3 regions of the Paenibacillus sp. Y951 genome follow, and region 2 is predicted to be linked to each of the others. Evidence: a T-box and tRNA genes for the amino acid it is inferred to sense, from the RefSeq annotation. Region 2 holds a T-box; the other regions hold tRNA genes.

Evidence for each region. A T-box is a leader RNA that pairs with one kind of tRNA and senses whether it is charged. The one in region 2 lies ahead of leuS (leucine--tRNA ligase), so its partner is inferred to be a tRNA-Leu.
Region 1: it encodes a tRNA-Leu, which carries the amino acid that the T-box ahead of leuS (leucine--tRNA ligase) is inferred to sense. The anticodon was not compared.
Region 3: it encodes a tRNA-Leu, which carries the amino acid that the T-box ahead of leuS (leucine--tRNA ligase) is inferred to sense. The anticodon was not compared.

What each region holds. Positions count from the first base shown of each region.
Region 1 covers NZ_JBXCIY010000003.1:270,605-278,941, forward strand. Annotated here, with positions in the region: gene AC1TPB_RS06235 (ABC transporter ATP-binding protein) at 1-514, shown strand, start outside; gene AC1TPB_RS06240 (efflux RND transporter periplasmic adaptor subunit) at 477-1,547, shown strand; gene AC1TPB_RS06245 (ABC transporter permease) at 1,551-4,460, shown strand; gene AC1TPB_RS06250 (ABC transporter ATP-binding protein) at 4,464-5,357, shown strand; gene AC1TPB_RS06255 (hypothetical protein) at 5,587-5,769, shown strand; tRNA gene AC1TPB_RS06260 (tRNA-Met) at 5,937-6,012, shown strand; tRNA gene AC1TPB_RS06265 (tRNA-Ile) at 6,049-6,125, shown strand; tRNA gene AC1TPB_RS06270 (tRNA-Leu) at 6,142-6,230, shown strand; tRNA gene AC1TPB_RS06275 (tRNA-Leu) at 6,284-6,372, shown strand; gene AC1TPB_RS06280 (hypothetical protein) at 6,334-6,996, shown strand; partial or broken gene AC1TPB_RS06285 (S-layer homology domain-containing protein) at 7,008-7,082, shown strand; gene AC1TPB_RS06290 (S-layer homology domain-containing protein) at 7,116-7,496, shown strand.
Region 2 covers NZ_JBXCIY010000001.1:178,018-186,354, reverse strand. Annotated here, with positions in the region: gene AC1TPB_RS00980 (ComEA family DNA-binding protein) at 1-296, opposite strand, end outside; gene comER (late competence protein ComER) at 471-1,310, shown strand; gene leuS (leucine--tRNA ligase) at 1,336-3,777, opposite strand; gene AC1TPB_RS00965 (hypothetical protein) at 4,009-4,170, shown strand; T-box leader at 4,180-4,404, opposite strand; gene AC1TPB_RS00960 (hypothetical protein) at 4,439-4,882, opposite strand; gene AC1TPB_RS00955 (hypothetical protein) at 4,920-5,234, opposite strand; gene AC1TPB_RS00950 (DEAD/DEAH box helicase) at 5,577-7,160, shown strand; gene AC1TPB_RS00945 (hypothetical protein) at 7,220-7,555, opposite strand; gene phnE (phosphonate ABC transporter, permease protein PhnE) at 7,769-8,337, opposite strand, start outside.
Region 3 covers NZ_JBXCIY010000008.1:179,511-187,847, forward strand. Annotated here, with positions in the region: gene AC1TPB_RS13820 (copper amine oxidase N-terminal domain-containing protein) at 85-1,023, opposite strand; gene AC1TPB_RS13825 (class I SAM-dependent methyltransferase) at 1,126-1,809, opposite strand; gene AC1TPB_RS13830 (hypothetical protein) at 2,022-2,501, opposite strand; tRNA gene AC1TPB_RS13835 (tRNA-Leu) at 2,702-2,787, opposite strand; tRNA gene AC1TPB_RS13840 (tRNA-Lys) at 3,109-3,184, opposite strand; tRNA gene AC1TPB_RS13845 (tRNA-Glu) at 3,231-3,305, opposite strand; tRNA gene AC1TPB_RS13850 (tRNA-Ser) at 3,459-3,549, opposite strand; tRNA gene AC1TPB_RS13855 (tRNA-Asn) at 3,554-3,629, opposite strand; gene AC1TPB_RS13860 (SprT family protein) at 3,674-4,144, opposite strand; gene AC1TPB_RS13865 (hydrolase/acyltransferase) at 4,439-4,798, shown strand; gene cmpA (cortex morphogenetic protein CmpA) at 4,964-5,101, shown strand; gene AC1TPB_RS13875 (Tex family protein) at 5,270-7,444, opposite strand; gene AC1TPB_RS13880 (MBL fold metallo-hydrolase) at 7,560-8,210, opposite strand; gene AC1TPB_RS13885 (thioredoxin family protein) at 8,213-8,337, opposite strand, start outside.

The DNA of each region.
Region 1 (8,337 bases), on a different contig from region 2:
TGGCGGATTAGATACGCCAAGCAAAGGGAGTATTGATTTCAATGGTAAACCGTTCGATACGCTAAGTGATAAGGCAAGGACATTAATACGACGCAATGAAATGGGCTTTATTTTTCAAGCGTTTGCCTTAATGCCGTTATTATCTGCTTATGAAAATGTCGAACTTTCTTTGCGGATGGCGAATCGTCCCAAAAAAGAATGGAAAGAGCGCGTTGAAGAATGCTTAACACTTGTTGGACTTGAAAAACGTATGCATCATCGCCCGTATGAATTATCTGGTGGTGAACAACAACGTGTTGCTATAGCAAAATCTATTGCACATCGTCCAATTCTATTACTTGCAGATGAGCCTACTGCTGAATTGGATACTGCGATGTCCGCACAAGTAATGGCGTTATTTCAAAGCATTATTAAGTATGAACAAATTTCGATATGTATGACGACACATGATCCTACAATTTTGGAGGTTGCAGACCATGTTTATGAAATGGTGGATGGCAAATTTATCTCGTAAAGCAAGTATATCAATGGTTATTCTAGCACTATTATTAAGTGGTTGTAGTCTATTACCGAATGAAAAAGAAGAGGAAGTTATACCTAATATTATTCCTCCGAAAATCTCGCAAAAGCCAGAGCATACAGTTGCTACGAAAACATTAGAAACAACGGTAACAGTTATTGGTAAAATTATTTCATTAGAAGAAGAAACGATGTATTTCACTAAAGGTGATCTTAATGTAAAAGATGTGCACGTGAAGACAGGTGATACAGTTACTGCTGGACAAGTCATTGCAGAGCTTGATGTAAGTGAACTGCAAAAAACTTTACGTCTAGATAAACTCGCTTTTCAACGCGATGAACTAGCCATGAAGGAATTACTACGTTCAAGAGATGAGATGGATCAAGCTCAATACGAATCTGAACGTATCGCTTTTGAAGAAAAGAGACAGAAGCTAGCTGATGCGGAAGTAGAAATTGCAAAAGGTGTCATTACAGCACCATTCTCAGGCACGATCGTATCGCTAACTGCAAAAAAAGGCGATCTTATTAAAGCTTATGCTCCGATTGCCATTGTAGCCAATACAACAATGCTTGTTCCAGGCGCGAAATTAACAAAAACAGAGCAAGAAAAAGTTGCTATTGGTATGGAAGCTACGGTTTCTATTAGTAACGGTGGTTCCATTAAAGGAAAAGTGAAACAACTTCCTACTAAATCTACTGATTCTAATAATGGTGGAAACGGATCAGGCGGTGCAGCAGGTGAAATTGATCGTATCGAGGATTATATGATTGTACAGATTGATAAATTACCTGAGGGAGCGGCTCGCGGTCTAACTGCTTCTATTAACGTCATCACTAGTCGTACAGAAAATGCGATTGTCATCCCACCATCTACACTAAGAAGCATAGGTAACCGTACTTATGTTCAAGTAGTTGATGAAAAAGGGCAAAAAAGTGAAGTAGATGTAGAAGTCGGACAGCAGACTGCTACTGAAGTCGAAATTTTACAAGGCTTAAAGCCTGGTCAGAAAGTAGTAGGGAGATAAGATATGGGTGTACCCTTCTTTCGCTTTATTTTCCGTAAAATGTGGAATACTCGTTGGCTAACATTAAGTACTTTGTTAGGACTTATTGTTGCTGTCGCATTTGCCACAAGTATTCCAATGTATGCAGATGGAGCTTTGAAACGCGTCATTGCACAACAATTGAAGGTAGATAGTGAAAGTAAGCCTGCAGGATCTTTAATGATGAAATATCAAGGCGTACCTGCAAATGGCAATAATATGGATGGATTGCTCTCTGTAGAGCAATATATTAAGGATGATATTCCCAAAACGATAGGTTTCCCGTTTGATACCTTCGTGCAACAATATGGAATACGTCCTAGTAATGTGACCCCAGTCTTTCCTGATAAAGTAGATCCGAGTCGCACACGTTCCTTAAATATTCAATCGATGAGTGGTTTACAGGAACATAATGAACTTGTACAAGGACAATGGTTCAGTGACAAGCTTACCGATAAAGGCGTACTGGAAGCGGTTATGATTGAAGAAGGCATGTATCGTAATGATGTGCATGTTGGCGATCTATACTATTATCGTGCTGATAATAGTAAACAAATCGTTGTGCAAATTGTTGGTATTGTATCGCCAACAGACATTTCTGATGCGTACTGGGCTCAAGGGGTAGAATCGCAATTTGGAACACTGTTTGTTAATGAAACGTTGTTTCAAGAAGAACTACTGAAAAAACAAAATAATTTCTTGCAGTCTGCATCTTGGTATTATTCATTTGATCTTTCACAAATTAAAAGTAGTCAAATTAATGAACTGGCTTCTACTTTAAATCGTCTAGATATTGAGTTGTACCAACGACTTAAAGATACGAAAGTAGAGCAATCATTCGCCGAAACATTGAAAGCTTTCCGGGCGCAAAGTAATGAATTACAAACGATGCTATTTACTTTAGCTGCGCCAATGCTAGCAATGGTTATTTATTTCATTATGATGAATGCGAGACAATCGCTAGATAAACAACGCAGTGATATTGCTGTCCTTCGCAGTAGAGGTGCAGGAACAAGACAAATTGTAGGCATGTATGTCGTCGAAAGTATAATGCTTGGTTTGATCGCTCTTGTTATCGGTCCTTTGATTGGTTGGTTTATGTCCAAAAGTATTGGATCAGCAGATGGATTTTTATCCTTTGTCAATCGTAAGTCGATTACGATTGGATTCTCTGTAGAAACGATTATTGCCGGAATTATAGCTGTTGTTGTCGCTTTATTAGCAACAATTATTCCAGCGGTACAGTACGCAAGAGCCTCCATCGTTAGTTACAAACAAGATTTGGCTCGATCTGACAAAAAGCCATTTTGGCAAAAATGGTATTTGGATATTATATTAGTGCTCGTTACAATCTATGGTTGGTATTTGTTCAATGAACGTCAATTACTTACTGTTAATTCAGGCGTATCAAGTGATCAAATGCAAATTCAACCGTTTTTATTCTTTGTACCTGCAATAGCAATTTTTGCGCTTGGATTGCTATGTCTGCGGATTTTCCCGTGGATAATATCACTATGCAATTGGCTAGGTAAAAGGTATTTACCTGTATCATCTTACTTGACGTTAACACAATTATCTCGTTCTTCTAAAGGCTACTATCCATTGATGACATTGCTTATTTTAACGATCGGTTTAGGTGTGTATAATGCTTCGGCTGCTCGTACGATAGACTTGAACTCAACGGAGCGAACGCTGTATAAAAATGGTGCTGATGTTATTGTTCATACGAATTGGGGCGGAATTCCTGAAAAGATTCCTACGAAGAAACCTGATGATGGCAATAACAATGGCGGGAATAATGGTGGTAATAACGGCGGAAACGGTGGAGGCAATGGCGGCGGTGGCGGCAACGGAGGAAATGGTGGAGGTAATGGGAATAATAACCAACCTCAGAAGTTACTCTATACAGAACCACCGTTCGAAGTATTCCGAACTAGTCCTGGCGTAGAAGCCGCTACAAGAGTACTTCAGTCCAAAAATAATATTATTGTATCAGGTAAGACGGTTGGGAAAGGTACAATTATGGGAATTGATAATAAAGATTTCTATGATGTAGCTTGGTTCGGAGACGATTTGTATGATTATGATCCGGCGTATTACTTGTCATACCTTGGATTGGCTGAGCATGGTGCTCTAATACCAGAAAACATTGCTGAAAAATATCAATTGAAGTTAGGCGATCTCATTTCAGTAAGTTTCACAGATGGAACATTAGATTTTACAGTGCAAGGCATCGTTCCATTCTGGCCTAATTTATATCCAGATAGTGAACCGTTCTTAATTGCTAACTTGGACTATATATATGATCAATTACCGCTAATTCCTTATGAAGTATGGGTGAAGATGGAACCGGATGCGCTTGTTGCTCCACTACTTGAAAATCTAGCTGCTAATAAATTAGATGTAGTTACATGGAAAGATGTACGTAATGATCTACTTATTCAATCGAAATTACCGACAAGAGGTGGCGTATTTGGGATTTTAAGTCTTGGATTCCTCGTTACGATTGCGGTTACTCTAGCAGGTTATCTACTATACTGGTTCTTCAATTTGTCGGGTAGGGTCGTTCAATTTGGTGTGTTACGTGCGATGGGGCTATCGAAGTCACAGTTAACTAGCATGTTGCTGATTGAGCAAATATTGACGGCGGGACTTGCAATTGGACTCGGATTTGGTATTGGTAAAGTTGTCAGCTACATCTTCTTACCATTTTTACAATCGGCGGACAACGCCTCGGAAATGGTTCCACCATTCCGTGTTATCTTCCAAGCTAGCGATACGAATCAATTGATGCTAGTCGTGCTTGTGATGATGTCAATTGGTGCTGGGTTCTTACTCCTTCATATCAAAAAGCTTAAAGTACATCAAGCTGTGAAAATGGGAGAGGAGCGATAATTCATGATCTATTGTGAAGGATTAGTAAAAATATATAAAACTGACGATTTGGAAGTTGTCGCTCTACAAGGCTTGAACCTAACCGTTGAGAAGGGTGAATTGATGGCTATTATCGGTAATAGTGGTAGTGGTAAATCAACGCTCTTAAATACGCTAGGTGGCTTAGATCGTCCTTCTGCAGGGCAAGTTAAAGTGGGTCCTTGGGATCTGTTGAAAATGACTGAGGAAGAGCGTGTAAGCTATAAGCGGGATACGGTAGGTTTTATTTGGCAAAACAATGCTCGAAACCTATTGCCGTATTTGACAGCTCTTGAAAACGTTGAAATGCCAATGATGCTTTCTGGAAAGTTGGATCGTACGTATGCGACGCAGCTTCTAGAATGGGTTGGTTTGAAGCACCGGATGCATAATAAATTGCATCAGCTCTCAGGCGGTGAGCAGCAGCGTGTGGCGATTGCGATATCGTTATCTAATCGTCCAGAGCTGCTACTAGCAGATGAGCCTACAGGATCGGTTGACACTGCGACATCTGATATGATTATGAATATTTTTCGTAGGCTGAATAAGGAGATCGGTGTCACGATCGTTATCGTTACCCATGATATGACCTTAGCCAGTCAAGTTGACCGCGTTGTTGCGATTAGAGACGGCTTAACGAGTACGGAATTTGTGAAGCATAACCCAGAGATCGGCTCGCATGGTGAAGGCTTTGTATCGTTATCAGCGCATACCTCACAAAATGAGCATGTTGCTTATGTGGTTGTTGATAAAGTTGGTCGTCTTCAAGTTCCAAAAGAATATTTGAAGGCAATGGATATTAAAGATAAAGTATTAATGGAGTTTGATGGTGAGAAGATTACGATTAGATCACCGCAGATTCAGCTAAAGGAAGAATAAAGAGTAATCCCCTTATCGTCGACGATGTGTAGAAAGTTCGATACTTGGAACTTAACATTGTTAGCGATAAGGGGATTTTTTCTTATTTTGTTACATTAATTTATTAATTGGAATGATTTTGTGTGAAATGGGTAATCTATCGTTATCTTTGGCTAATGCTTTCGAAGTAACTTTTCGTTACTAGGAAGTCTATCAAGGAGTTACGAAAAGTTTTGGGAGGTAACAATAGATGTGGATATATTGGATTAGATTATATGAATCAAAGTTTCAAGCAAGTTGTGTTGTACAGAGAATGGAAAGTGATTATTGGATGTATGGTCTTGATTGTCCTCAGGAAATAGAAATATTCAAATCGTTAAAGGGAAGATATGGAGTGAAATATTTATTGAATAATTCAAGGGGATTAATATAGTACATAGGTATAAAGCAGTGTAAACCTATTAATACTGGTAATTTTTATGAATAAAAGTTGTGAAAATAAAAAATAAATAAAAATATTAAAAAATGCTTGACGTAATATGTTTGAATGTTGTATATTAATACATGTCGCCGTTGCGATAACGTTTGAAATAGCAATGACGCGGGGTGGAGCAGTTGGCAGCTCGTCGGGCTCATAACCCGAAGGTCACAGGTTCAAGTCCTGTCCCCGCAACCAACCTTTGGACATAATGAGTTATCATTATATTATTAAGGGCCCTTAGTTCAGCTGGTTAGAGCAGTCGGCTCATAACCGATTTGTCGGGGGTTCGAGTCCCTCAGGGCCCACCATTAGCTACATACCCTTGCCGGGGTGGCGGAACTGGCAGACGCACAGGACTTAAAATCCTGCGGTAGGTGACTACCGTACCGGTTCGATTCCGGTTCTCGGCACCATTATTTCCTAGGTTGACTGATTGTTCAATTGAATATTGTATACATAGTACTACGCCGGGGTGGCGGAACTGGCAGACGCACAGGACTTAAAATCCTGCGGTAGGTGACTACCGTACCGGTTCGATTCCGGTTCTCGGCACCATTTGATTTATTAGATTCACTCTATTATGTAGCAAATTCATTGAATAATCCAACCCCCTTCAAGCTAAGCTTGAAGGGGGTTTTTTGTTGTTTCGATGTTTTAGATTCAAGGGCATGGATTAGAAATGAATTATTCCTTGTAGAGTGGCATTCAATAGAGGTAAATGAATTTTTCAAGAATCCTTACATTGTTGTAAATAATGGTACACAATTTTTAGAAGTAGAAATGACTAAGTCTTTTGCATTAGAGTTTATTATTAATAACGATCCAGGAACAATGGTTATTGAAAATGCTGACACAATTGTGAAAAGATATGAGTTGAAAGATCTTACTGATCAATTTACAGCAACAACAAAATATAAAATTACTCCTGGAGGATTGTTATCTTCTCATGAAGTAACAGTAGTTATTGGCAATGATATTGATAATACGAAAGCTCAATTGATTAGTGCTATTGCAGCAGCAGAGACGCTAACGGATCGCTCAACGGCGTTTGAGTCAGCGATTGCAAATGCAGAAGCTGCTAATACATATATTACTAAGTTAGCGACAATGCAAACTACTTTGACAGCTTTGCAAGCTGCAATTCATGAGCATAACAATCCTACAGCACCTGAGCCTTAACAAAAGCGGCGATCGAACGCGCTGTATCATTAAAACTTGTAAATGGTTATAGTGATGGTTCATTCAAGCCGAATCAAGAAGTTAATTGTGCTGAGTTCACAGCTATTCTAGTTCGCGCAATGAAACTTGAAGCTGCAAAAGGTGAAGTGAAATATAATGATGCAGATAAAATTCAAGGATGGGCTAAAGAGTATATTCAGCAAGCGGTAGAGGCGGGTATACTAACAGGCTATAACGATAACACATTCCGTCCAACTGGTGACATTACACGTACAGAAGCGGCAGTAATGATTGTTAAAGCATTGGGTCTAGAGCTTGTATCAGAGGATGAGTTAACTTTCGCCGATGCTTCTAACATTCCTGCTTATGCAAGAGCTTATGTTGCTACAGCAGTTAAGTATGGTTTGGTGGTAGGATACAGCAATAATACATTTGGTCCTGATAAAGTAGCTACTCGTGCGGATGCTATTACGTTAGCACTTCGTGTGCTTGATTACTAGGTAAGCCATAAATAATGGAGTTGAGCGTATTTTAAGTGATGCACTCAAACAAAAAAACTTGACGTCATGTTGGCGTCAAGTTTTTTGTATGCAGAATTTAATACTATCTAGGAATGATGGCGACGATTTTTTTTCGCAATTACAAGTAATCTTTGGCCAGGTCTAAGGCGCACAACTAAAGTCTTTTTGTGTTTCATCAAGAACACCACCTTATATCAAGATAAACTAATGTATGTAAGTTTATTTAATTTGCCCTAGACAGATATAGTGATTTGAAATTAAATGTGCTTTATAGATTACTTGCTTTGAAATGTTTTATGTCCAATAATAAAATGAAAATATCCGTCGGCAAAGCTACGCTGTTCGTTAATTCAGCAGAAACAGCCGCCACGGAGAAAAAAGAACAGCAAGGCACGCTAGCGAAATTTAAAAATAAATCTTATTAAAGCTGAAAAGGTCAACATAGGCATGAGCAAAGCACAAGTTGAACTATCATGGGGACATCCTTCCGATACTTCTAAGTTAACTTCAAACAATATTTCAGTTGAAGTATGGAGGTACGGAACACAGTATGTCAGCTTTACGAACGGAATTGTAAAATCTATCTACACATTGTAATGGTATAGCGTGCTCATATGACAAAACAGCGTTCTGCGCCGATTAAACTAACTGAATGGTTTACTGCTTTTCTGACACCTATCGTAACCAAGGATATATTGAAACCCGTCCAATGAGTGCCACGTAATGGGATACAGGATGTAACCAATCAAACTATTACTAATTTCTGCAAGAAACTTAATATCCTGTGCTTCAAACAAGCCCTAAGTGGTATAATATGAAT
Region 2 (8,337 bases):
GTCGTAGAATCAACATCAGTTATTGCACTATTGCTTTGTTCTACGCTTACCGCTCTGTTAGCTGTAGGGTCAGCTAGTTGTTCCTCATTATCCGCTTTATTCAATATAAGTTCGCCAATAGCTTCCTCTTGCCCCTTAATTTGCTCTTCGATTAGAACTGTTAACGATACATCATCCACTTTTTCATTTCCAGAAACTTGCACAAAAATCGCAACAATTACTAATAATAACCCCGTTACGAGCATTCCGATCATGATAAATGTTAATGGTGACATATTTGTTCCATCTTGTTTCAATACAATCACAACCTTCTGTCATTATTTATTGACATAACATACAAGCCATAGGGAATACGTTAAATAAAAGAATAGAGCTTTCGTCACGTTCACAATTGCTTATACTTACGAGGTAACTTTTCGCTGCATAGAAGTAAATATAATTCGTTCGAAAAGTTTTAGGAGGTTATCGCGATGAAAATTGGATTTATCGGAGCAGGAAGTATGGGGAGCCTATTGATTGAATCTTTTATTTTATCGGAAGCAGTTGAACCGATACAAATTAAAGTAAGCAATCGAAGTATAGCGAAAGCTCAAGCATTAGCATATAAATACCCCGGTATTGAAGTTGAAAGTAATAATGTACATGTTGTCTGTGAAACTGACATTGTGTTTTTATGCATTAAGCCTCATGAATTCGCCACAGTAATTTCGGAAATTAAGCCTTATGTGCATGAGGAGCAAATTATCGTTTCCATTACGAGTCCTGTTCTATTATCTCATCTTGAAGGAGAATTAAATTGTAGAGTAGCCAAAATAATACCGAGCATTACGAATAAAATGTGGAGTGGCGCTACGCTTTGTATTTATGGGAAGCAAATCGAAGAGAGCTATCGAGTAAAATTAGAAAAATTACTTTCTTATATAAGTGAGCCAATCAAAATTGAGGAAAGCTATACTAGAATTGTTTCGGATATTTCAAGCTGTGGCCCTGCGTTTTTCGCCTTTTTACTGCAACAGTTTATTGATTCTGCGGTGGAGGAAACTGGAATTTCAAGAGAAGGGGCAATGAAAATTGCCAGCAATATGCTGCTTGGGACAGGATTACTCCTTACTGAAGGTGGTATGACCACAGAAGAGGTTCAAAAGCGGGTTGCTGTGCCTGGTGGAATTACTGCAAAGGCACTCCATATGCTCAACAAAGAAACAACTGGCATTTTCAATCAGTTAATTAGGACGACACACGCCAAATATTACGAGGATTTAGAAGTAGTCAATCAAACATTTGATAAAGAAGAGGTCGGCGGACAATAATTATTGTCCGCCATCTCTTTTTGTACTAATTAGCTACGATATTAACAAGCTTACCTTTTACTGCAACAACTTTACGAACCGTTTTGCCTTCGATCAGTTCTGCAACTTTCGGTAACGCTTTTGCTTCTGCTTCCATCGCTGCTTGATCAAGATCAGCTGCGATTGACAGACGCTCGACAATTTTACCGTTAACTTGAACAACAATCTCGACCTCTTGGTCAACAGTCCAAGCTGCGTCATAGGTTGGCCACGATTGGTATGTGATTGTACCTGTGTGTCCAAGCAATTCCCATAGTTCTTCAGATATATGCGGAGCAAGTGGTGAAATCATTTGCGCAAAATCTTCCATTGCTTTACGTGGTAGAACTTCTGCTTTATATGCCTCATTAACGAAAATCATCATTTGGCTAATCGCCGTATTGAAACGTAAATGATCCATATCATCAGTAATTTTCTTAATCGAGCGATGCCATGTACGCATAAATGCATCACTAGCTTGCGCATCATCAGAAATACGTGGATTAAGCTCTCCACCTTCTGTTACGAATAGACGCCATACACGACCTAAGAAACGGTAAGAGCCTTCAACACCATTAGAGCTCCATGGCTTTGTTGCTTCTAGCGGTCCCATAAACATTTCGTACATACGTAGTGTATCTGCCCCATACTCATTAACAATCTCATCGGGATTAATAACATTACCACGAGATTTGGACATTTTCTCATTATTAGTACCAAGGATCATACCTTGGTTAACCAATTTTTGGAATGGCTCCTTCGTATTTACGATCCCGATATCGTATAGTACTTTGTGCCAGAAACGGGCGTACAGCAAGTGAAGTACAGCATGCTCAGCGCCACCGATATATAGATCAACTGGAAGCCACTCCGCTTGCTTCTCAGGCGAACAAAGCTGCTCATTGTTCTTCGGATCGATATAACGAAGGTAATACCAGCAGCTACCAGCCCATTGAGGCATTGTATTCGTCTCACGACGTGCTTTCATACCTGTCTCTGGATCAATCGTGTTCACCCATTCCGTTACGTTAGCAAGTGGTGACTCACCAGTACCTGATGGTTTAATTGCATCCATATCTGGAAGCAATAATGGTAATTGATCTTCAGGAACAGTTTTCATCGTGCCATCTTCAAGGTGAAGAATTGGAATCGGCTCTCCCCAATAACGTTGACGAGAGAACAACCAATCACGTAGACGATACGTTACTTTTGCTGCCCCTTTACCATGCTCTTCAAGGAACTTGATCATTGCCGCCATCGCATCCGCATTGTTAAGACCATTCAAGAAATCAGAGTTAACATGTGGACCATCGCCAGCATAAGCTTCTTCAGCTACATTGCCACCAGATACAACTTCGATAATCGGAAGGTCAAATTGTTTGGCAAATTCATAGTCACGAGCATCATGACCAGGAACAGCCATAATTGCACCAGTACCATATCCTGCAAGAACATAATCAGCAATCCAGATCGGAGCTTTAGCTCCATTCACAGGGTTTACTGCATATGCCCCCGTAAATACACCGCTTTTTTCTTTGGCAAGATCTGTACGCTCAAGATCGCTCTTACGCGAAGCTAGCTCTTGATACGTTTTAACTGCATCTTGTTGCTCAGCAGAAGTAATTTGAGCAACTAACTCATGTTCTGGTGCTAATACGCAATACGTTGCACCGAATAATGTATCTGGACGAGTTGTAAATACAACTAGTGATTCATCGTAGCCTTCAATTGGGAAAGTCACTTCCGCACCAGTAGACTTACCAATCCAGTTACGCTGCATATCTTTAATACTTTCCGTCCAATCAAGCTCTTCAAGATCTTCAAGTAAACGTTCAGCATATTCTGTAATTCTCAATACCCATTGACGCATTGGCTTACGAACAACTGGATGATTACCACGTTCGCTCAGACCATCGATAACTTCTTCGTTGGCTAGAACCGTACCAAGCGCTTCGCACCAGTTAACTGGAACTTCTGCAACATAAGCCAGACCACGATTGTAAAGTTGGATGAAAATCCATTGTGTCCACTTGTAATATTCAGGATCCGTAGTACTAATCTCACGATCCCAGTCATACGAAAAGCCTAGAGATTTGATCTGACGACGGAAATTATCGATATTTACAAACGTAATATCGCGAGGATGTTGGCCAGTATCTAAAGCATGTTGCTCAGCAGGTAAGCCGAATGCATCCCAGCCCATTGGATGAAGGACGTTATAGCCTTGCATTCTTTTGTAGCGAGACATAATGTCTGTCGCCGTGTAACCTTCAGGATGCCCTACATGTAGACCTGATCCTGATGGATAAGGGAACATATCTAGTGCATAGAACTTAGGCTTATCTTTATCTTCACCCGTCTTAAATGTTTTATTGGCATCCCAATATTGTTGCCACTTTGGTTCAATCGTTAACGGACTATATCCATTACGTGATTGCTCTGTATTCATTGTGAATTCCTCCTAAAACTTTTCATTGTCTTCACGATGTAACTTCTCAGTTAATGAAAAGTTACATCGCAAGCATTCGCTAATCTTTTTGTTTATAACGTATCTTTTCAGTCAACAAAGCAATACCCAGCAAGGTGTACGGCACGAGTACACAAGCGACCAGCCTTAGCACGAGGCTTCAATGGAAGCTTCAAAAAGTGGGCTTTCAGAACCGAGCAGGTGGAACGTTACTTGAGAAAGACGGAAGCGCAAGTGTACATTACTACGTACACGCGAACCGTACTTTCCAAGTTCGTTTCAGATGCGATGCCGAATACGCTACGTCAGCATAACCATCGTTATCAAAATCCGCTTTTTGAAGCATCTTCTATAAAAAAATCCTCTCATCCCTAGCGGATTAACGCTAGGGACGAGAGGATATGCTCACGTGGTACCACCCTAGTTAGTAGTGATCTACTTGATCTACTACTCACTTTTCACCTTTATCGCAGGTATACGGTGTATTTATAGATCACATTCATACACTGCTCCGAGGCGAGTTCCGTTCGATCAAGTACCGACTTGCACCAACTGCCGGCTCTCTGGGATCTTGATATCGATTGTACTACTCCTCATCTACGCATTACATATTTACAGATAATCTGATTATATAAATCGAATACTATAGTGTCAAGTCGCTTGCCTCTTCTTGTTGCTGATCTTTCTGTTTTCGAGGTGTACGGTGACTTGTCAAAAACCTGTATCCAATCATTATTAATAAAGTAGAATGTACCACTACTCCGATTAAAGCTTCTGCCCCTTGCATAATTACAGCCATAAACCATAAGCTTAATATTGGCAATTGAATAACAAATATAATCGCCATAAATATTTCTAATGGCTTATCGATCATAATAACATTAATCACCTTACGAAACGCCAATGTCCCAAACACTAGAATTCCAAGCACTATTGAGGCATAGCCCCATATCGTTAAGCTTTGTAATAAAAAGCCTTTACCTATACCTAAAAGCATATAATCAAACCATGAATACCACGTATAGTTAATTCCCGCCAAACAGGTAAGCACTGCTACTAAGGCCACTTGAGAGATTCGGTAGAACATATGCTACACCAAACTTTCCAATTTTATTTTCCACATTTTATTCATTGCTCTTATGTAGATGAAAACGGGAAATATGATCATGCAATCCAACGGCTTTCAACACCTCATACTGATACGGTCCAACTAAATCAAAATGCGGGTAGCGGTCTCTATAATGAATGTATAGCGGATTCAATTGAAAATGCTCACACCAAGCGACTAATTTGGAAATGTCCTTACAGCCAACCTTCGTAACCGTTCGCGCTTCAGGAAATCTTTCATCTAGCCAATAATGCGTCAAATACGCGATATGACCTTGTTCAACAGCCGCTTTCCAGCCTTCTAATTCAGCTCTGGTAATACCAAAAGCGATACATAACGCCTCCTACAACTTTTCATCGCCTCTTGATACTCTTCTTGTAATGAAAAGTCACTACGGAAGCATATAGCTAACTTTTCATCGCCTCTTGATACTCTTCTTGTAATGAAAAGTCACTACGGAAGCATATAGCTAACTTTTCATCGCCTCTTGATACTCTTCTCCACCTACAATAATACTTCAAAAAAACAGAAAAGTTACTCATTAAATCTGTCGATTCTTATTATTCGCATAAAAATCCCTATAGTTTAGCATACCATATGAAAGCATATGATGCACTTCTTGATTACAACTGGTATACTATCAAAAGATAAGTAGAAATGAGGATATCAATTAATGACAAATTCATTTACCCAATTAGGAGTAGCAGAGCAGCTTGCGGAGCAGTTAAAGCTACAAGGAATTATCGAGCCGACTCCTATCCAAAAGACTGCTATACCTGAACTACTCAATGGTATAGATATGATTGCCCAAGCACAAACAGGAACAGGAAAAACATTAGCTTTCACACTTCCTATTCTACAGTTGATCCGCCCCGACAAGGATCATGTCCAAGCATTAATTCTTACACCAACACGTGAATTAGCTATTCAAATTACTGCCGAAGTTAAAAAACTTGCGAGCAGCATTGGCTCTACTGTACTTGCTTGTTACGGTGGACAAGATGTTGCCGCTCAAGTAAAAAGACTGAAAAACGCACCTCATATTATCGTTGCAACACCTGGACGACTAATGGACCATATGCGAAGAGGTAGTATCAATATCGGTAAAATTTCTCACCTTGTACTGGATGAGGCCGATCAAATGCTTCATATGGGTTTCCTTCCTGAGGTAGAGTCCATTATTATGCAGACGCCAAAAGCAAGACAAACGATGCTATTCTCGGCAACTATGCCAGAAGCAATTCGCAAATTAGCGGTACAATATTCGAAAAATGCTATCAACGTTCATATTAAATCAGAGCGCGTAACGCTTGATAACATTAAGCAGCGTGCTATCGAAACAACAGATCGCGAGAAGCAGGATGCTCTTCTACATCTATTACAAACGGCCAGTCCTTTTCTTGCAGTTATATTTTGCCGTACGAAGCTTCGTGCCAAAAAGCTCACAGAAGCTTTGCAGGATGCAGGCTATAATGCAGATGAGTTACATGGTGATTTGACACAAGCGAAGCGTGAACAAGTTATGAAGAAGTTCCGCGATATGAAACTGCAAATATTAGTAGCTACTGATGTTGCTGCTCGTGGACTAGACGTTGAAGGTGTATCTCATGTATACAACTACGATATTCCACTAGATGCTGAAAGTTATATTCATCGTATCGGTCGTACTGGTCGTGCTGGTCATACTGGCACTGCCATTACTTTCGTAACACAACATGATAGATTGAAGCTTGAAGCGATCGAACGTGGTATTTCAGCTCGATTACCACTTCGTAGAGTTGATGGACTTGAAGTTGCTCCGCGTCAATATAGCGAAGATCGTCAAGGCTCTCGTGACCGTAATAGAAAGAGCAAACCTGGTAGCGGCTATGAGTCTAGAGGTCGTAGTAATGGAAACGATTCTAATCGCTTCAACAAAGGCGGTAAAGGATCTTCAGAACGCACTGGCAGAGGATCTGCTGAGCGCAATAGCAAAGGACCAGCGGAACGGAGTGGTAAAGTATTCCCTCGCCCGGTTTCTGCATCAGCCTCTTCTGAAGCGTCTAAGCCAAGAGCCAAAGACAATACTAACCCTTGGGGCATTTCAAAATCTGATCTAGAGCTTGCTCAAGGTATTAAGCCTTCTGGTGGCAAATCATATGGTTCTTCTCGTAACAGCACTAGCTCGCGCGGTGATAGCTCTAGTAGCAATCGTTCAAGCGGTGGACGTTCTGGCGGTAGAAGCAGTTCAAGAAGTAGCGGCACTCGCCGTAAATAAATAATACAAATAGGGATGCCTTCTCAAGCTTCGTAATGAAGAGTGAGAAGGCATCCCTATTATTTTGTGTGGCTAAAGCGATGTCGATTATAGATAACAGTCAAGCCATCGTGCAACGCTTGCTTCTCTAACAATTCATTCGCTTTCTGCAATTCCTCCGTTCGACGATTAACCGTTTCATCTAGTGTTTCATTAAGTTGAATTAAGGAATCGTTCAATGAACCTGCACTTACAAGAATTAATCCTACCATATTAACAAAATCACGCTTACTACCAGTGAAGAATCCTCTCATAATTAACACGATAAAATAAGCTACTAAAGCAATACCAATATATAATACGTTAAAGTAAAGCACTTGAAAAAATACTGGCTTTGTAAAAAAAGTAACTATCATTAATGCTGATATAACATATGTCGTTACGACCAAAACTTTTTCAGAAAATTGCTGCTTATACCATTCAGCAATAAGCCAAACACAAAAAACACTCGTTCTTGTCTACGGAACCATGCAAATAGAATCATAAAGAGACCCATAATGCAAATACGCCCTTACAATTTCATGTAGAATTGATACATTCCATGAAATCGTAAGGGCGCATTAAGTTAACTAGCCTTGGACTAGTTTTGTTCTTATTTTATTAGATATCATTTCAATAATTAGAATCAGTATCATTAGGCCAATGAGTATTGAGCCAGCTTCAGACCAACGATATGAATTCATAGCAAAAATTAAAGGAGCTCCGATACCACCCGCTCCTACTATTCCGAGTATCGCTGCATCCCGTAAATTCATATCATAGCGATATATAAAGATAGATAGAAACATCGCTGTTAGCTGCGGAATAATGCCGAACCTTATTTTTTCAATGGTCGTACAGCCGATTGATTCCATTGATTCTAATACTGAAGTATCAAGATCCTCTATAACGTCAACATATAATTTAGAGAGCATACCGATACTTGTCAGTGACATAGTAAGTACACCTGTAAACGGACCTGGACCTGTAACACGAATGAACATAAGTCCGTACACAATTGCAGGTATCGTTCTAATGATTATTAATATAAATCGAACAATAATGGATATTGGCTTGGGAACGATATTAGATGCTGATAGAAACGCAAGTGGTATCGCTAGTACGCCCCCAACAATCGTACCAAGTAAAGCAATTGCCA
Region 3 (8,337 bases), on a different contig from region 2:
AGTTCTATAAAAAAAGCCTCATTACATAAAAAGATAACATTATCTTTATATGTAATGAAGCTTAATAATTATAGCTAAATTCCTTTAGTAGTACTCTTTGAATAGTGGTTTAAAGTATTGAAGTCCTGATGATATGATACAAACATACGGTTCACCGTCATCATCAACCGTTGTCAGAAGAGCAATTTCAGTATCTGCTAATTTCCATACTGATAGTAAATCAACATCGCCTGCAACAAGACTATCTCCATACTTTTCAAAATCCACTTCATCAACTATATCTTCTGACCAAAATTCAAGATCTACTGTTGGCTCGCCAAATGCTGCTTCAAGCTCATAATATAAATCATACGTAGCGTAAATATAGTCCATATTATCGTCATAATAAGTGTCTACATAATACGTTGCTCTGCCTAGTTTATTATTCGCAAACTCATATTCTACATCAGCATCATAGCCGCCTGCGTAAATACCACCAAAGTATAAATAATCTGTATCGGAAGCGAAGAGTCTACCATATTCTACATCTTTCACTTGTTTCATAGTCATACCCCAAGTTGCATCACTTAGAGTGTTTGTGTCAAATACTAAAGGTATAAAATACGAATCAATTGTAATCGTACGTGTAACTTTGTTCCAATCAACTTCAGCACCTGTTGCTTCACTTACAAAGCGAAGTGGGATCAATGTGTTTCCATCTTTCACTACTGGAGCAACTAATAATGGAACTTTGTCTCCATTTACAATGGCAGTTTTATTACCAATCGTTAATTTAAGCGTAACATCATCATTATATCCAGTAACTGTTTTAGTTTTTTGATCCCAAGAGTAGTCTAACCCTAACGCTTTGAAAACTGTCGTAAATTGGACTAGCGTAGTTCCTTGCGTTTGAATAGGATCAATATCAAATACAAGCTGCTCGCCATCAACATACACCTTAATAACGGATAAATTGGCTGCTGCCGACACTCCAGTTGGTACAAGTAACATCATCGCAAGTACTAATACGATTATCTTTTTCATTTCGTTTCTCCCTCATATGTATAATTGTATGGAAAACATACCCTTTTTCCTTAAAGCAGTATAACTATGTTTGTTGGGTTTGACAAGGCTAATTCACAATTTCTACGATTTTCTTCCATATAACACCACAAAGTTAAAATATTTATAAATACAATCCACATCTGAGAAGCCAATACTCTTCAAAGCTTTTAATTGATCTTGTAAATTAGACATTTTATCTAGTTTTGTTCTTTCATATGCTGATGTGATTTCCTCATCACTTAGATCACTAGCTTCTACCTTGCTTTTCCAATCTAATTTATAGAGAGAATCAAGATAGACCGTTTCTCCAAGAACTTGATCAGCATTAATAAATATACCGGAATCAGTCAAATTGCTATAGCTATTTTTATATAATTCATATTTTTGTACATCCGTTAGATGATGAATGGAAAGCGCTGATATAATAATGTCAAACTTCTCTTGTGCTATATAGTTAGTATAATCCGCTACGACATAGTTAACATTGGGATACGATTGAAGCCTTAACTTAGCTACATCGAGCATTTTCTCTGAAATATCAATTAAAGTAATCGAAGCATCAGGGAACTTTTTCAATAGCAATGATGACATTAATCCCGTTCCAGCACCCAAATCCAAAATAGTAGGCGATGGTTTATTACTATTCGCAAGTGCAGCCGCTATGCCATAAAAATCATCAAAACAAGGAATTAACTTTTTGCGTTGTTCATCATATTGCTGCGCAACCTCATTAAAGCTAGATATTATCTCGTTATGATTATTCATTGAATCAACCTCCGCTATAGTTAAGTTTTCACTATCATATAAGAAAGAGGCTTATTACTGAAATACATAATGACTATAGGAGTGATAGGTTTTGGCTATAAATCTTTTCATAGTCAGAATTCGAACTATATTATAATTTAGTTATTCCAGTAATAAAAAGACCATTATCAACTTGATTCACAAAGGCTGATTCACATTAAACTAATCATTTCTTACAGCTTATCCATCATAGCTAGTACATGTTCTTTCACCTGTGTTTTTTCTTCGGGTGTCATATTGTTTGATTTAAAATTCTTTGCATTATCAGAGGTTATAAGGATTGTGGAGGTTTCTTGAAGTTCTTCTTTGAGGGTTTTTCCTTCTTCAGTGAGTAACATTTTAGATTTATTTATATAGGAATGGCTTATTTCTGTTCGTATATAATTACCTTCCATATTATAAAAATCCTCAATAGCTTTAACATCTGATTTTATATAGGTTTTCCCTTCCTCGATAATAGTTATTGCATTAGCTATAACGTAACCCGTCGCTTCAAATAAACCTTCATCATTTTGATTATCATCATAAGTTTCCATCATATAAACTTCAATGGTTTCAAATTTCTCAATTTGACCACAAGCACCTATAAGCAAACAAGTTAACATGAATAAACACATCTTCACTACAATCAAAAGCTTTTTGTTAAGATTCATCTCTTCACTCCTAACTTCAATTAGTTCTGCATATTAGATTCCTATTATACCACATAATGGGAACACGCCGCTTCAATAACAAAAAAACCACCCTCCCATCAGAATTGTGTTCTGAAAAGAAAGTGGTCTAGTTTATAATATCGTGTGCAGCCCTGCACACTAACTAATTCAATTATGTAAAATCACGATAAGGTCATATATGGTGCGGTAAAGAGGACTCGAACCTCCACGGGGTTGCCCCCACTAGCCCCTCAAGCTAGCGCGTCTGCCGTTCCGCCACTACCGCACGTCGATGAATGAATCACTCTCAGTTGAATTCCCTGAGACCTCTAACAGTTTTCATGTATTACTAGTGGCATCGACCACTAATCTGTTAGTTCATACTTTTTGTATATTACAGTAATCTGTCTTAATTGTAAAGTGGTGTTCCTTCTAATCACTACCAGACAGACACTAATTTCATGGCCTACCTCGCCAATTTCGCAAGGCACACCATAAAACAACAAAACCTAGTATACAAGTATACTAGGCTCCACTATATGATGGCTATTGCCAAATTGTACATTATTATACCATTCATCCAGCTGACTTGACTTAAGAAGTAAACTGGTGAGCCATGAAGGACTCGAACCTTCGACACCCTGATTAAAAGTCAGGTGCTCTACCAACTGAGCTAATGGCTCGCATGATAATCATTACTCATGTGAGTTGCTCTCATAAGAATGGTTGTGGTGACCCGTAGGGGACTCGAACCCCTGTTACCTCCGTGAAAGGGAGGTGTCTTAACCACTTGACCAACGGGCCATCTTAGACTGTCTTGAAAAGCGACAAGATGTATCTTATCACGTTTTTTTTCACAATGCAATACTTTTTTTCGCGATTTTTCCCGAGTATTTTTAGCAAATAAAAAAGACCGCTTGACGGTCCTCTAAAAGCAAGCCTACCAAGAAAAAAATATGGCGGAGAAGGTGGGATTCGAACCCACGCACCACTTGCGCAGCCTAACCCCTTAGCAGAGGGTCCCCTTGAACCACTTGGGTACTTCCCCATAATGGCTCCCCGAACAGGACTCGAACCTGTGACAACTCGATTAACAGTCGAGTGCTCTACCAACTGAGCTATCAGGGAACAACAATAAGATAAAGCGAACACTTAATAATTTACCATGTACGTTATAGCTTGTCAAGCTCTTTTATCATTAATTGCCCACCACATTTTCCACATCTATATTTGCCTACATCCATCCGACGCTTGCGATAATATTTCAGCTTACATTCCTTACACGTAAGCAGATACTTATAGTTCGCACCTGTACGATTGCTTCGTTCTGGTAATGTATTGCAATAGCGGGAACCACCGACATGAGCCAGTAGTTGCTTAAAATCCATATCGCGATGTTTATATCCCCGTTTCAAAATATGCAAATGATAATGACAGAGTTCATGCTTAATTATTTTCTCAGTTTCCTCTTGTCCGAATGCCTCTAACTGGTGAGGACTAATCTCTATATTATGACTATTCGTGAAATAGCGTCCACCTGTTGCTTTCAATCGACTATTAAATGTCGCAGTATGTAGAAACGCTCTGTCAAAATATTGCAGCGAAACACGTTCCACCCATTGTTGCAACTTCTGATCATCCATCATTTTTCACCTTCTAAAACTTTTTTTCTCGTCCAGATACACTTCCTCGCAAACAAAAAGTAGCTTCGGAAGTATAATCTAAAACTTTTTATTATCTTCCTGATACACTATCTCGCAAACAAAAAGTAGCTTCGAACGCATCTCCTTAAATCTTTTTACCTTCTTCTTGATGCACTCCCCTGAACAAAAAAGTCACATCAGAAGCATCTTCCAACTACTTGAATTGTAAGCCTACAATAGGCTACACTGTCAAGTAGAATATGCTTTTATTTGAGGGGAGAGTACCAACTTATTATGGCTATTATGCGCTATGTGTTAATGCAACAACAAACTAAGCTAACATTCATAGAAATGCCCGCAACTCACGCTTATCAGTTAAGCGCATTGAATTTGCGTCTTCGTAAAGAAATCGACAAGCTTACTGCGGATGAAGTACCTAACTTACCTTACGCAGTTGCTGAATGTGATGCCGTAGAACTCCATACCGATCTCGTTCACATTCAATCTGGTCTTGATTACATTAATGAACTTGAGGCAGATTTTGCTGCTGTCAAAGAAAAATCATACCCATTAATTTCTTTACTTACTGAAATTCGTGCCCTTCAAGCCCAGCTTGAACAATGGTATGAAGAGCTAGAAGATCAACAATTATAGTGCATGTTCAAAACTAACATGGCCTAATGACCATGTTAGTTTTGAACTACATCTTATAGTAACATTTGATAGCTGTCGCATTTGTTAGGCAGACAGACACCTATAATCTCCAAATGCCATATGGTAATGAATCATCATCGCCTAGGCTGGAGGGAGGAACTGTTCATGCCTCATTGGCTTCGCAATCAATTAATGAAAGCTTTCTTGAAACGTGATCGTCGGCAAATTCGTCTACTTAATGATTGTTGGTATTTCTATCGTACCCACAACTTTCATGTAAATTCGGAAGCTGATTCTAATTAATCTTATAAATCCAATAGCAATTGAAATAAGCCCAAAGCCGATAAAAGCTTTGGGCTTATTTCACGAACACATGCGATCGACTTGGTATGGCTTAAGCGGAGAGAACTAATCGCTAGTGGTGAGCGGTCTCCAGTTGGAACAATGACATAAGATCGAATCGAACTTCTTCTAGCGAGGCTTCTTCATCGTTAGCCCTACACGATTCCGCTTCATATCGACTTCCAGCACCCATACGGTTACTGTATCTCCGACCGAAACAACATCCATCGGATGTTTGACGAAGCGATCACTAAGCTGTGAAATATGGACAAGTCCGTCATTCTTCAAGCCAATGTCAACAAATGCCCCAAAGTCGATCACGTTGCGCACAGTACCATGCAGCTCCATATCTTTCGTCAAATCCTCGATATTCAGTACATCCGTATGGAAGATTGGCGCTGGTAATTCCTCACGAGGATCACGGCCTGGTCGTAATAGGCTATCGACAATATCCTTCATCGTCGGCACGCCAACCTCTAACTTAGCCGCAGTCTCTTCTATGTTCAGAGCTTTAAGTTCAGATGCCAGTTGTTCACTACCAACTGCTTGCTCCTTCATACCAAGCTCTTTCAATAATGCCTTCACCACACGGTAAGACTCTGGGTGAATTGGTGTGTTATCTAGCAGTTGCTCACCTTCAGCTATACGCAAGAAACCAACACATTGCTCAAATGATTTGGCACCCAGACGCGGTACCTTTTGCAGCTGAGCACGCTTAACAAAGCGCCCATTCTCATCGCGATATTTCACAATGTTTTTGGCAATTGTCCCATTAATCCCTGCTACATAAGATAATAGTGATGCAGATGCCGTATTGACGTCTACTCCAACATGGTTAACTGCTGATTCTACAACACCAGTCAGCGTCTCATCCAGCCTTTTCTGACTAACATCATGCTGGTACTGGCCCACGCCAATTGCTTTTGGCTCGATCTTCACTAGCTCGGCTAGCGGGTCCTGCAGACGTCTTGCGATAGATACAGCACTGCGCTCAGCAACATCAAGCTCAGGGAATTCTTCCGCTGCTAATTTGGAAGCAGAGTACACACTTGCTCCCGCTTCATTCACTATAATATATTTCAGCTGCGTTGCTTTTGCATGATTTTTGATAAGCGCTGCAATAAATTGCTCCGTCTCACGTGACGCAGTTCCATTACCAATAACGATCAGTTCAATATCGTACGTATCGATTAATTTGCTAATTTGCTTCTCAGCTTCAGCAGTTTTATGATGCGGCGCTGTAGGATAACAGACGCCAACCTCTAGCATTTTCCCAATATCATCAATGACTGCAAGCTTACAGCCAGTTCGGAAGGCTGGATCGACTCCGAGCACTCGTTTGCCACGAACAGGAGGCTGCAATAGTAGATTACGAAGATTTTCCGAGAAAATATCGATCGCATGAACTTCAGCTTTATCTGTCAGTTCTGTTCTCACCTCTCGTTCAATCGATGGCGCTAGTAGACGCTTATACGCATCGACAATTACCTCTTGAAGAACTTGAATGACCCCTGAGCTTGAAGGAGCATCCCGCTTCACTGTCTGCCTATGCATATACTGTTCAATTCGCTCGCTATCTAGTACGAAGCTAACCTTCAAAATTTCTTCCCGTTCCCCACGATTAATCGCAAGTATCCGATGCGATGGCAATTTACTGATAGGTTCTTGATAGTTATAGTACATCTCGTATACTGACTCCGTCTCAGCATCCTTCACAACCGTTTTCAATATACCATTGCTAAATGTGAACGTTCGAACCCAAGTACGAATCTTCGCATCATCTGCTAATTGCTCTGCAATAATATCTTTCGCACCTGCCAACGCATCTTCAGCGCTTTCTACGCCCTTCTCAGCGTCGATATAACGTGCCGCTTCAACTAACGGGGTGATAGGACTGTTCTGAGCTAACAACCACTCTGCGAGCGGTTCAAGCCCTTTTTCTTTGGCTACACTCGCTCTCGTCTTACGCTTCTGACGGTAAGGACGATACAAATCTTCAACCTCTTGTAGCTTTACACTTTTATTAATCGCAAGTGCAAGTTCCTCGGTCAACTTACCTTGTTCTTCAATTAGTCTAAGGACCTCTTGCTTACGAGACTCAAGATTGCGCATATATTGCAGCTTTTCTTCAATATCACGTAATTGATTCTCATCAAGCTCACCAGTCATCTCTTTACGATAACGTGCAATAAATGGAATTGTATTTCCCTCATCAAGTAAGCCCACTGCTGATTTAACTTTACTTTGCGGAATATTTAATTGCTTAGCGATCTCGCTTATCATGTGGATTACGCTCTGTTCCATGTATGTACCTCTTTCTTTATCTCATTATATATCGACTACGAATACGACATTCATCGCTCGCTTTATGCAAGCAGAAGCATTCCTGTGCTACTGCTAGGAATGCTTCTCATGTTAGTTATTTTACGTATGGATTGTTAGCCTTTTCGTAGCCAATCGTTGTTTTCGGACCATGTCCTGAGTATACGATCGTCGCATCGTCCAGCTTGTACAATTTATTTTGAATAGAATGATAGAGATCAACTTCTTTACCACCTGGAAGATCAGTACGACCAACAGATAAGCGGAATAATACATCTCCCGAGAAAATATTTTGACCGCATACGAAGCTTACACTACCTGGAGAATGACCTGGCGTATGAAGCACTTTGAAGGAATGACCGATCAATTCTAGCACCTGCCCCTCATCCAATCCATATTCAGCTGGATCAGTCGAAAGCGGCGGTGTTACATCCTGCCAGCGCATCGAGCCGTTTTTACGAGGATCAGTTAGCCAGTCTGCTTCAAGATCATGAATATATACTGGACATTTGGCAAGCTTACGAACCTCATCAACACCACCCATATGATCAAAATGTGCATGTGTTAACAAGATAGCTTCAATATGAACACCTTGAATTTTCTCAATTAAACGCTTCGGATTCATACCAGGATCAATAATAATTCCACGTTTTCCCCCCGTAGCTTCTTCTTCAACCGTTAACAAATAACAATTGGTTTGCAATGGCCCCAATGAAAAACTAGTAATTTGAAATGTTGGCGTAGTCATAATTAGACGCTCTCCAATACTTCACGTAATTCAGCAACAATATGAGCTTGATAGCCAGTACCTTCGCCATATTGCTCCATAATGCCTGCACGAACAACAGCCATACGATCCCCATAATCAGCAGCTT